Regions from separate parts of the Citrobacter sp. Igbk 17 genome, predicted to be linked through region 3. Evidence: predicted binding sites of a transcription regulator. Region 3 holds the regulator's gene; each other region holds the start of a gene.
The links. Region 3 encodes PhoB, which activates phosphate uptake and scavenging genes when phosphate is short. Its sites were predicted from a motif close to CTGTCATAAAACTGNCNNAT; they were not measured.
Positions count from the first base shown of each region.

Region 1 (3,173 bases), on a different contig from region 3:
CATAACCGCCGCAATGTACGGGATGATCATGATGGCGAGGATCACACCAGCAGCCAGAATACCGATACCAAATGCAGGGCCAGCAAACAGTGCGCCAACAAACGGAATGTTGGAAAGAATATTACCGACCGGCTCCTGGAAATACGTCGCAAACAACGGGGCAAAGATAAACAGACCCCACATGCCGTAAACGATACTCGGGATCGCCGCCAGCAGTTCAATAGCGATACCCAGCGGGCGTCTCAGCCAGCCAGGTGCAAGTTCCGTCAGGAACAAAGCAATACCGAAACTCACCGGAACTGCGATCAGCAGTGCGATAAGTGAGGTGACCAACGTACCGTAAATCGGTACCAGTGCGCCGTAGATATCATTTGGCGCATCCCAGTCTTTGGTCCAAAGGAATGAGAAACCAAATTTCTGGATGCTTGGCCAGGAGGAGATGATCAGAGAGACAATAATGCCACCCAACATCAATAGCACAATCAGCGCAGCCAGTTTTACCAGCGCGCTGAATATCATGTCACCCTTTTTACCCGGCGGGTTAAAAGCAGGCTTGGTTGCAGCCATAAATCACTCTTCTGTTTGAGACGTCTTACGAATATGCCCGGTGGCGCTGGCGCTTACCGGGCCTACAGGATGAACCGTAGGGCGGGAAAGCACCAGCGCCACCCGCCATCTTCGTCAAAAATATCCTGTTAGTACAGCGCTTTACCGCTGCTGTCTTTCACGTTGGTCTTCCATGCAGCACGAATCTGCTCAACCACGCTGTCCGGCAAGCTGGCGTAATCCAGGTCGTTAGCCTGTTTGCCGCCATTTTTATATGCCCAGTCAAAGAATTTCAGCACTTCAACGCCTTGCTCTGGTTTCTTCTGCTCTTTATGAACCAGGATGAAGGTGGTGGAAGTGATTGGCCACGCATTGTCACCTTTCTGGTTCGTCAGATCCTGAGCGAAGGTTTTGCTCCAGTCAGCACCTTTAGCCGCATTGGCAAAGTTTTCTTCTGTCGGGCTTACCGGTTTGCCATCAGCAGAAACCAGTTTGGTGTATGCCAGGTTGTTCTGCTTAGCATAAGCATACTCAACGTAGCCAATAGAGCCTGGCAGACGCTGTACGAACGCAGCGATACCGTCATTACCTTTACCGCCCAGACCGGTCGGCCAGTTCACAGTAGAGCCTGCGCCAATTTTAGATTTCCACTCTTCGTTCACTTTCGCCAGGTAGCTGGTGAAGACGAAGGAGGTACCGGAACCATCTGCACGACGCACAACGGCAATGTTCTGAGAAGGCAGCTTCAGACCCGGGTTCAGTTTGGTGATGGCTTCATCATCCCACTTCTTAATTTTGCCGAGGTAGATATCGCCCAAGGTTTTACCGTCAAGCACCAGTTCACCGGACTTCAGGCCAGGGATATTCACCGCCAGCACCACACCGCCGATCACTGTCGGGAACTGGAACAGGCCTTCCTGAGCCAACTTCTCGTCAGATAACGGCGCATCTGATGCACCGAAATCAACGGTATTTGCGGTAATTTGTTTTACACCACCGGAGGAGCCGATACCCTGGTAGTTTACTTTGCTACCGGTCTCTTTCTGATAAGTATCAGCCCATTTGGCATACACTGGCGCAGGAAAAGTTGCACCAGCACCTGTCAGGCTCGCTGCAGCAAAGGCAGAGAACGCGCTCATAGATAAGGTCGCGGCGACAACAGTTGCGACAGTGGTACGCATAACTTTCATAATGTCTCCTGCAAGATTTTCGTAAATCATTGTTTAGTGGCTACGATGAGCAAAATAGGACAAACAGGTGACAGTTAAATGTACGAAATATGACAGTTTTATGACAATGAAAAATAATGCGCCAGGAACAATTAAAAATCTCATAAAAACAGCAAATTAACTGATTGTACGACAATCATATTTCGGCAAAATTTTCTTTTTATGACACTGAAAACAGTAGCTGAAGATGACGGACTGTCACATAAAACAGGCGGGATAATTGATTAAAAACAGAACACGTTTAAAAAAATGCCCCGCTTTGAGCAGGGCATTTTCAGTTCAGCGAGGTATTGCTTATTCCACAGTAACCGATTTTGCCAGGTTACGCGGCTGATCCACGTCAGTACCTTTAATCAGCGCGACGTGATACGCAAGCAACTGCAGCGGAACGGTATAGAAGATCGGTGCAATCACCTCTTCCACATGCGGCATCTCGATGATGTGCATATTTTCATTACTGATAAATCCTGCATCCTGATCAGCGAAGACGTACAACTGGCCGCCACGGGCACGCACTTCTTCAATGTTGGATTTCAGTTTTTCCAGCAACTCATTGTTCGGTGCAACCACGATAACCGGCATATCAGCGTCAATCAGCGCCAGCGGACCATGCTTCAGTTCACCAGCGGCATACGCTTCTGCGTGAATATAAGAAATCTCTTTCAGCTTCAGGGCGCCTTCCAGCGCAATAGGGTACTGATCACCACGACCAAGGAACAGTGCATGGTGTTTGTCAGAGAAGTCTTCCGCCAGTGCAGCAATACGTTTGTCCTGTGACAGCATCTGCTCAATACGGCTCGGCAGCGCCTGCAACCCGTGAACAATCTCTTGTTCAATAGACGCATCCAGCCCTTTCAGACGAGACAGCTTCGCCACCAGCATCAACAGAACTGTCAGCTGGGTGGTAAATGCTTTCGTTGAGGCCACGCCGATTTCGGTCCCGGCATTTGTCATCATCGCCAGGTCAGATTCACGAACCAGAGAAGAGCCAGGAACGTTACAGATTGCCAGCGACCCCAGATAGCCCAGCTCTTTAGATAAGCGCAGACCCGCCAGGGTATCCGCCGTTTCACCGGACTGAGACAGGGTAATCATCAGACTGTTACGACGCACAGCGGATTTGCGATAACGGAACTCAGAAGCGATTTCCACATCACAGGGAATGCCAGCCAGCGACTCAAACCAGTAACGGGATACCATGCCTGAGTTGTATGACGTACCGCAGGCAATAATCTGAATATGCTCAACCTGAGACAGCAACGCGTTGGCATTAGGGCCAAGCTCACTTAAATCCACTTCGCCATGACTGATACGCCCGGTCAGCGTATTTTTAATCGCGTTCGGTTGCTCATAGATCTCTTTCTGCATGTAGTGGCGATAAATACCTTTTTCGCCCGC
Region 1 covers NZ_JANEWI010000013.1:29,570-32,742, reverse strand. Annotated here, with positions in the region: gene pstC (phosphate ABC transporter permease PstC) at 1-567, opposite strand, end outside; gene pstS (phosphate ABC transporter substrate-binding protein PstS) at 696-1,736, opposite strand; gene glmS (glutamine--fructose-6-phosphate transaminase (isomerizing)) at 2,070-3,173, opposite strand, start outside.
Region 1: the regulator PhoB is predicted to act here: its motif matches at 1,824-1,843, upstream of pstS (phosphate ABC transporter substrate-binding protein PstS).

Region 2 (3,173 bases), on a different contig from region 3:
GATAGTGGTCAGCAGCCCATTTTCTGACTTAACGGCTTTCTCGCCGGTATTCATCAGCATGAAGCAGCCAGTACCGTAGGTGTTCTTCGCCATCCCTTCCTTCACGCACAGCTGGCCGAAAAGTGCAGCCTGCTGGTCACCCGCGATACCGGAGATAGGAATACGTGTGCCGCCTTTACCGCCAATGTTGGTCTGGCCATAGACTTCAGAAGAACGGCGAACTTCCGGCAGCATTGCACGCGGAATGTCCAGCGCGTCCAGCATCTTGTCGTCCCAGTCCAGGGAATGGATGTTGAACAGCATGGTACGTGAGGCGTTGGTGTAATCCGTGACGTGTACGCGTCCCTGAGTCATTTTCCAGATAAGCCAGGTGTCTACGGTACCGAACAGCAGCTCGCCGCGACGGGCGCGCTCACGCGAGCCTTCTACGTGGTCGAGGATCCACTTCACTTTGGTACCGGAGAAATACGGGTCAATGACCAGACCGGTGTTGTTACGGATGTACTCTTCCATACCGTCGCGCTTGAGCTTCTCGCAGATATCTGCGGTACGACGACACTGCCACACAATGGCGTTATAGATCGGCTTACCGGTTTCACGTTCCCAGACAATGGTGGTTTCACGCTGGTTGGTAATACCGATCGCTGCAATTTCATCGGAACTGATATCGGCTTTCGCCAGCACTTCTACCAGCGTGGAGCTTTGGGTCGCCCAAATTTCCATTGGGTCGTGTTCTACCCAGCCTGCTTTCGGATAGATTTGCTCGAATTCGCGCTGTGAAACGCTAACGATATTCGCATCGTGGTCCATTACGACCGCGCGGGAGCTGGTGGTGCCCTGGTCGAGCGCAACGATATATTTTTTTTCAGTCATCATTTTTGTCCCGTAGTCACATTACTGCGAAGCTTTTTGTTGAGTGTTGGTCGCAACGTCTTTTTCTTCAATCGCGCAGACATCACACGGTAAATGGCGACCAATCAGTTTGCGATATGCCCATGCGCCCAGAATTGCGCCGGTAATCGGGCCAAACACGGGGACCAGGAAGTAAGGGATATCACGACCACCCGTGAAGGCAATCTCGCCCCATCCTGCCATCCAGGCGAAGAGTTTCGGTCCGAAGTCACGTGCCGGGTTCATCGCAAAACCGGTCAGTGGACCCATGGATGCACCAATAACGGCAATCAGTAAGCCGATCAGCAGCGGTGCCAGTGGACCACGCGGTACACCATTACCATCATCGGTCAGTGCCAGAATCAGCCCCATTAGAATAGCGGTAATGACCATTTCAACCGCGAAGGCCTGCACAAAATTGATATGCGGGTTTGGATAGGTGGAGAAAGTACCTGCCAGATTGAGGCTTTCTACACTACCGCGCACGATATGGTTCGTTTGTTCGAAATCGATGAAAAGATTGTAATAAAGCCCGTAAACCAATGCCGCTGCGCAAAAGGCGCCAGCAATTTGAGAAATAATAAAAGGAACGACTTTGCGTTTGTCAAAACACGCAAACAGCCATAGTGCGATTGTGACTGCTGGATTCAGGTGTGCGCCAGAAACGCCTGCTGTCAGATAGATAGCCATGGCTACCCCCAGACCCCAGATGATACTGATTTCCCACTGACCAAAAGTAGCACCAGCCACTTTGAGTGCAGCGACACAACCCACACCGAAGAAAATCAACAACCCGGTACCGAGGAATTCAGCAATGCACTGGCCTTTCAAGGTTGATGTTTGACTCATAATCGGATCCTGAAGAGTTTAATGTTTATTGTATGCGAGAAGGTCACTGACATCCCCGGAGCCGGTAGGCACACTGTTAATTTATCGTTAACGCTCAAAAACGAGAAATATCGAAATTAAAATGTGTGTACTCCATCAACAAAATGAGCGTTTTCGCGCCATTGAGCGGTATTTGTTATACAAAAATAGTGTGAGCTGAATCATTTCACCGATCATCCTGTTAACACTTAAGAGTTATGACAGTTATGTCACCAGGACAAAGATTAAAAGTGTTGCAAACCGCAATCTGCGCGGGATGCCGCTGGACAGGGATGACGCGGCTTCATACAATCGGTGTTAAGTAGTGTGCGCTCGTTTTTATTAAGGCGTCGCCGGTTATCGGGACGAGGATTTTTATCCATCAACGCCTTGCAATTCAGGAGAGGTATGACGATGTCATTAGAAGTGTTTGAGAAACTGGAAGCAAAAGTACAGCAGGCGATTGATACCATCACGCTGTTGCAGATGGAAATCGAAGAGCTGAAAGAAAAGAATAACTCACTGTCGCAGGAAGTTCAGTCTGCACAGCAGCAGCGTGAAGAACTGGAGCGTGAGAACAACAGCCTGAAAGAACAGCAGAGTGGCTGGCAGGATCGTCTGCATGCCCTGCTGGGTCGTATGGAAGAAGTCTAATCCTCGTCATATTTCACGTTATGGCGGCGTTGGCTGCGTGCATTCACCCCAGTCACATAGTGGTCTATGCTCCTGGGGATTCACTTACTTGCCGCCTTGCCCTGACGCGAAATCTTTAGAGGATTTAGAGTACGAGTTTGTAGGCCGGATAAGGCGCAAGCCGTCATCCGGCAATCAGCGACAACGCATAAAAAAGGCACCTTACGGTGCCTTTTTTGCTTACTCGATATCGAGCGGGTCTTCGGAAAGAATTATCCCGGTGTTGTCGGCGTACAGGTGGTCGCCGGAAAAGAACGTCACGCCGCCAAAATTGACGCGCACATCGCTTTCCCCAATGCCTTCACCTGCAGCACCAACCGGAATAGCGGCAATCGCCTGAATGCCGATGTCCAGCTCTTCCAGATCGTCTACCTGGCGTACTGAGCCGTAGATGACCAGACCTTCCCATTCATTCTGTACTGCCAGACGAGCCAGTTCGGCATCGACCAGCGCACGACGGACAGAACCGCCACCATCGACCAGCAGAATACGACCACGGCCGTTTTGTTCGAGCAGATCGTACAGCAACCCGTTGTCCTCGAAACATTTTACCGTGATGATTTGTCCGCCAAACGACGACCGTCCTCCAAAGTTAGAGAACAGCGGTTCCACGACGTTGACATCTTCCTGATAGATGTCACAAAGCTCGGATGTATCGTATTTCATAGGCTTAACGTTCAGTTGCTGCGAGAATTTTTAGTATATCGCGCTATGTGTACTGT
Region 2 covers NZ_JANEWI010000011.1:40,551-43,723, reverse strand. Annotated here, with positions in the region: gene glpK (glycerol kinase GlpK) at 1-873, opposite strand, end outside; gene NNO08_RS08915 (MIP/aquaporin family protein) at 895-1,740, opposite strand; gene zapB (septal ring assembly protein ZapB) at 2,167-2,412, shown strand; gene rraA (ribonuclease E activity regulator RraA) at 2,632-3,117, opposite strand.
Region 2: the regulator PhoB is predicted to act here: its motif matches at 1,964-1,983, upstream of NNO08_RS08915 (MIP/aquaporin family protein).

Region 3 (3,173 bases):
GTTTCGTGGTACAGCGCGAGGCAAATCGCGTCCAGCAGGGTGGTCTTCCCGGCACCGGTTGGACCGGTGATGGCAAATAGCCCGTTGCTGGCAAAAGGCTCTGCCGTGAAATCAACTTTCCATTCCCCTTTCAGGGAGTTGAGGTTTTTTAGACGCAGGCTGAGAATTTTCATGCTTCGGTCTCCCCGGCGAACGTGTGTAAGGTTCTGCTAAACAGGTGATTCAGACGCTCACGCTGTGGATCGTCGAGTTCTTCCAGTGCCAGACGGCGGTCAAACACCTCCGTCACGCTCAATTCACTCAACGTTTCGCGCCGTTCATTGGCCATGATGCGCTCGCGTTGTTCACGACTACGCCGCACCAATAAGACTTCTACCGGTAAGTCTTCGGTCAGGGCCTGGATTTTGCGCTGCATATCGTGCAGATAGTCATCGGTCGCGATTTCTATATCTAGCCACACCGGCGGTTCATGATGCGTGCCACGCCATTGTTCCAGCTGTGCGCTAATCGTCGCTAAATCGCCTTTCAACACGGCAAGCTGTTGGGTTACTGGCACGATGAGGTTTTCAACGGTGCTCAGCTTACCGTTTTCAAAGCTCACCAGGTGGACACATTTGCTTTTGCCGCACTCGTCAAAACTGAGTGCAATTGGCGAGCCACAATAGCGAATATGTTCTGTACCGCCGATGACCTGTGCCCGGTGAATATGTCCCAGCGCGATGTAATCCGCTGGTGGGAAGTTTTGTGCCGGAAAAGCATCCAGCGTCCCAATATAAATATCACGTACGGCGTCACTTTTACTGGCGCCGACGGTGGTCAGATGCCCTGTCGCAATAATCGGCAGATTCTGCTCGCCACGCAGCGCGCAGGCGTCCTGATATTGCTGTTGGTAATAGTCGGTGATTGCACCTAATAAATGCTGCTGTTTTTCGTGACCGGTTAGCCCCGCCTGGCTGGTAATGATGTCACGTGGACGTAAAAAAGGAACCGGACAGAGGATCGCGCCCGGCGTGCCGTCGCGTTGAGGGAGCACTTGCGGCGTGTGGCCCGCGCTGGCCACAACGGTGGTGTTGAGGAACGCCAGAATATCGCGGGATTCATTGAGTGTGGCAACGGAGTCATGGTTTCCTGCCAGCACGACCAGATGACAGCCCGTTTGCTGTAGATTGACAACAAAACGGTTATACAGCTCGCGGGCGTAGCTTGGCGGTGAACCGGTATCAAAAATATCACCTGCCACAATAATGGCATCCACCTGATGGGATTGTGCCGTTTCCAGCAGCCAGTCGAGAAAGGCCTGGTGTTCAGCGGCGCGGCTCTTGCTGTAGAAATTTTGGCCCAGATGCCAGTCAGACGTGTGGAGGATGCGCATAAGAGTTCCATGACAAAAAACGATGGCGGAGATTATAACCTTGCAAGGGCGGTAATATCTTGTTTCCGGGCTGTCATAATTCGCCTGGCTGCGTTAAACCTGGACTATCTTTTCATAAATCTGTCATAAAAGTGACGCATAATGCCACGGTATTGATGGCAAACGATTTAATTATAAACAGGGCAAATCATGGCGAGACGTATTCTGGTCGTAGAAGATGAAGCTCCAATTCGTGAAATGGTCTGCTTCGTGCTCGAGCAAAACGGTTTTCAACCCGTAGAAGCCGAAGACTATGACAGTGCTGTGAACCAACTTAATGAACCCTGGCCGGATCTCGTCCTGCTTGACTGGATGCTTCCCGGTGGCTCGGGTCTACAGTTTATTAAACACCTCAAGCGGGAAGCGATGACGAGGGATATCCCCGTGATGATGCTGACGGCGCGCGGTGAAGAAGAAGACCGTGTGCGGGGTCTGGAAACCGGCGCGGATGACTATATTACTAAGCCGTTCTCTCCGAAGGAGCTGGTGGCGCGTATTAAAGCCGTCTTACGACGTATTTCCCCCATGGCGGTGGAAGAGGTTATCGAGATGCAAGGGCTGAGTCTTGACCCTACCTCGCACCGTGTGATGACCGGTGAGGACCCGCTGGATATGGGGCCTACCGAATTCAAATTGCTCCATTTCTTTATGACTCATCCTGAGCGTGTCTACAGCCGCGAGCAATTACTCAATCATGTGTGGGGAACCAACGTATATGTAGAGGACCGGACGGTCGATGTGCATATTCGCCGGTTGCGTAAAGCGCTGGAGCATAGCGGACACGATCGTATGGTGCAGACGGTACGCGGGACGGGATATCGCTTTTCGACCCGCTTCTGACTGCAGGTAATAAGAGCCTGAGGGATTAGGCTGTAAATGGAGTAAGACGTTTGCTTGAACGATTGTCATGGAAAAGGCTGGTACTGGAGCTGATCCTCTGCTGCATACCGGCTTTTATCCTTAGCGCTTTTTTTGGTTATCTACCCTGGTTTTTACTGGCGTCGGTAACGGGCCTGCTTATTTGGCATTTCTGGAATTTATTGCGTTTGTCCTGGTGGCTGTGGGTCGACAGGAGTATGACGCCTCCACCGGGTCGTGGCAGTTGGGAGCCACTGCTCTACGGCCTGCATCAAATGCAGTTGCGTAACAAAAAGCGCCGTCGCGAATTGGGCAACCTCATTAAACGCTTTCGCAGCGGTGCCGAATCTCTGCCCGACGCAGTGGTACTGACCACTGAAGAAGGCGGGATTTTCTGGTGTAACGGACTGGCACAGCAGGTTTTAGGGTTACGCTGGCCGGATGATAGCGGGCAAAACATTCTTAACCTGCTGCGCTATCCGGAATTTACGCTGTATCTGAAAACACGCGACTTTAGTCGGCCAATTAATCTGGTACTCAACACCGGACGGCATCTGGAAATTCGTGTAATGCCCTACACCGATAAGCAATTGCTGATGGTGGCGCGTGATGTTACGCAGATGCACCAGTTGGAAGGTTCCCGACGTAACTTTTTCGCCAACGCCAGCCATGAGCTGCGCACGCCGCTGACGGTGTTGCAAGGTTATCTGGAGATGATGCAGGAGCATCCGCTGGAAGGGACGACGCGAGAAAAAGCGCTGCATACCATGCGTGAGCAAACCTACCGTATGGAAGGGCTGGTGAAGCAGTTGCTGACACTGTCGAAAATTGAAGCCGCACCGGCGATGATGCTCAATGAAAAGGTGGATGTGCCGATGATGCTGCGCGTGGTTGAACACGAAGC
Region 3 covers NZ_JANEWI010000001.1:165,911-169,083, reverse strand. Annotated here, with positions in the region: gene sbcC (exonuclease subunit SbcC) at 1-173, opposite strand, end outside; gene sbcD (exonuclease subunit SbcD) at 170-1,372, opposite strand; gene phoB (phosphate response regulator transcription factor PhoB) at 1,562-2,251, shown strand; gene phoR (phosphate regulon sensor histidine kinase PhoR) at 2,302-3,173, shown strand, end outside.

Region 4 (3,173 bases), on a different contig from region 3:
TGCAATGACAATTTTATCTGCGGCAACCGCCGCACTGCTAACAACCATACCTGCCAGCATCAGCGCTACGCTGAGACTTTTCAATGTGGTTTTCATCCATTAGCCCCCGTTACGCTTCAGCATCATTTCTGCATGATGTCGTTTTTCACCAATCATGACGACCACCAGCAGAATCACCGCCAGTACGCTACCGCCAATCATCACCATGAAGCCGCCATCCCAGCCGAAGAAGTCAACGGTGTAACCTACAATGGCGCTCGCCGCTACAGAGCCGCCCAGGTAGCCGAACAGTCCAGTAAAGCCTGCCGCCGTCCCCGCCGCTTTTTTCGGTGCCAGTTCCAGCGCATGCAGACCGATCAACATGACCGGGCCGTAGATCAGGAAGCCGATGATAATCATACAAGCCATATCCACGTTCGGATTGCCTGCCGGGTTCATCCAGTAAACGACCGTCGCGATGGTGACCAGCGTCATAAAGAACACACCAGTGGCACCACGGTTACCGCGGAAGACTTTATCCGACATCCAGCCGCACAGCAGCGTACCCGGAATACCGGCATACTCGTACAGGAAGTAAGCCCAGGACGATTTATCCAGCGCAAAATGCTTCACTTCTTTCAGATAGGTCGGTGACCAGTCCAGGATACCGTAACGCAGTAGATAGACGAACACGTTGGCGATAGCGATATACCACAACAGTTTATTCGGCAGTACGTATTGCATGAAGATCTGCTTCGCAGTCAGCTCTTCTTCCGCTTTTTCGTTGTAATCATCCGGATAGTCGTTCTTGTACTCTTCGATAGGCGGCAGGCCACAGGACTGCGGCGTATCACGCATCATCGCAAAGGCGAACAGCGCAACGACTATCGCACCAAAGGCAGGCATGTACAGCGCAGCTTTCCAGTCGTTAAACCAGGCCATACCCAACAGGAACAGCAGCGGAGGCAGACCGCCACCGACGTTATGCGCACAGTTCCAGACGGAAACGATGCCGCCACGCTCTTTCTGCGACCACCAGTGCACCATGGTACGGCCACACGGCGGCCACCCCATCCCTTGGAACCAACCGCAGAGGAACAGCAGCACAAACATGACTGCAATGCTGGATGTCGCCCACGGCACGAAGCCCATGAACAGCATCACCGCAGCAGCCAGAATCAGACCCGCTGGCAGGAAAACGCGCGGATTCGAGCGATCCGAGACGGACCCCATGATGAATTTCGAAAATCCGTATGCAATGGAGATACCGGACAACGCAAAGCCCAGATCGCCACGAGAGAAACCCTGTTCAACCAGATACGGCATGGCCAGAGCAAAGTTCTTACGTACCAGATAGTACGCGGCATAACCGAAAAAAATCCCCAGGAAAATCTGCCAGCGCAATCGACGATAAGTCGGATCGATCTCCGCTGCAGCTAAACGCGCTTTGTGTGGCGCAGGTTTAAAAATACTCAACATATATAGTAGCCTCCGTGGCCGTCTTTCATTCGAAGGAAACACTGCAGATTGCCGTAACAACCCTACCGCTCCCAGTGTGGCCGCGATGTTAAGGAAACATTCAGGGCAATAATGTGAATTACAGCACAGATTGTTACACATTTATGACAAATGTTCATAAAAGCGCACGGAATCACGTTTCATTTTCGAATTATGAGCGATTATGCGCGAAATCAAACAATCCATGTTTTTTATGTGGCTAAATGATAAAAAACGAACTGTGAGGAAAAACAATGAAAACTCGCGACTCGCAAACAAGTGACGTGATAATCATTGGTGGAGGAGCAACAGGTGCAGGGATCGCACGCGACTGTGCCCTGCGCGGATTGCGCGTCATCTTAGTAGAACGCCACGATATCGCGACAGGCGCGACGGGCCGTAACCACGGTCTGCTGCACAGCGGAGCACGTTACGCTGTTACTGATGCTGAATCTGCCCGCGAATGCATTAGCGAAAACAAAATTCTGAAACGTATCGCCCGCCATTGTGTTGAGCCGACGGACGGTCTGTTTATTACGCTGCCAGAAGATGAACTCTCTTTCCAGGCAACCTTTATTCGTGCCTGTGAAGACGCGGGCATCCGCGCAGAAGCGATTGATCCACAGCAGGCGCGTATTATCGAACCTTCGGTAAACCCGCAACTGATTGGCGCAGTGAAAGTACCAGACGGTACCGTTGATCCTTTCCGCTTAACCGCCGCCAACATGCTGGATGCACGAGAGCACGGTGCGATTATCTTAACGGCCCATGAAGTGACGGGGCTGATTCGTGAAGGTGCGACCGTGTGCGGGGTGAACGTACGCAACCATCTGACGGGCGAGATGCAGTCTCTGCATGCACCGGTGGTTGTTAATGCCGCCGGGATCTGGGGTCAGCGCATTGCAGAATATGCGGATCTGAGCATCCGTATGTTCCCGGCGAAAGGTTCTCTGTTGATCATGGACCATCGCATAAACCAGCATGTTATCAACCGCTGCCGTAAGCCATCTGACGCCGATATTCTGGTCCCTGGCGATACCATTTCGCTGATCGGTACAACCTCACAGCACATTGATTACGACGATATCGACAGCAACCGCGTCACCGCAGAAGAGGTGGATATTCTGCTGCGTGAAGGTGAGAAGTTGGCGCCAATTATGGCGAAAACTCGCATCCTGCGTGCTTACTCCGGTGTGCGTCCGCTGGTGGCCAGCGACGACGATCCGACCGGCCGTAACGTCAGCCGCGGTATTGTGTTATTCGATCACGCCACGCGCGACGGACTGGACGGATTTATCACCATTACCGGTGGCAAACTGATGACCTACCGCCTGATGGCGGAATGGGCCACCGACGCAGTGTGCCGTAAACTGGGCAATTCTCGCCCTTGTACGACCGCAGAGACAGCACTGCCAGGCTCGCAGGAATCGACCGAACACACGCTTAAACGCGTTATCTCTTTGCCAGCACCACTGCGCGGCTCAGCGGTCTACCGCCATGGCGACCGCACCCCGGCATGGCTTAGCGAAGGCCGTCAACACCGCAGCCTGGTCTGTGAATGTGAAGCCGTCACCGCAGGCGAAGTGCAATATGCCGTTGAAAATTTAACCGTCAACAGTTTGCTCGACTTACGTCGTCGCACCCGCGTCGGGATGGGGACGTGTCAGGGCGAATTGTGTGCCTGCCGCGCCGCAGGT
Region 4 covers NZ_JANEWI010000036.1:13,358-16,530, reverse strand. Annotated here, with positions in the region: gene glpQ (glycerophosphodiester phosphodiesterase) at 1-96, opposite strand, end outside; gene glpT (glycerol-3-phosphate transporter) at 100-1,458, opposite strand; gene glpA (anaerobic glycerol-3-phosphate dehydrogenase subunit A) at 1,731-3,173, shown strand, end outside.
Region 4: the regulator PhoB is predicted to act here: its motif matches at 1,589-1,608, upstream of glpT (glycerol-3-phosphate transporter).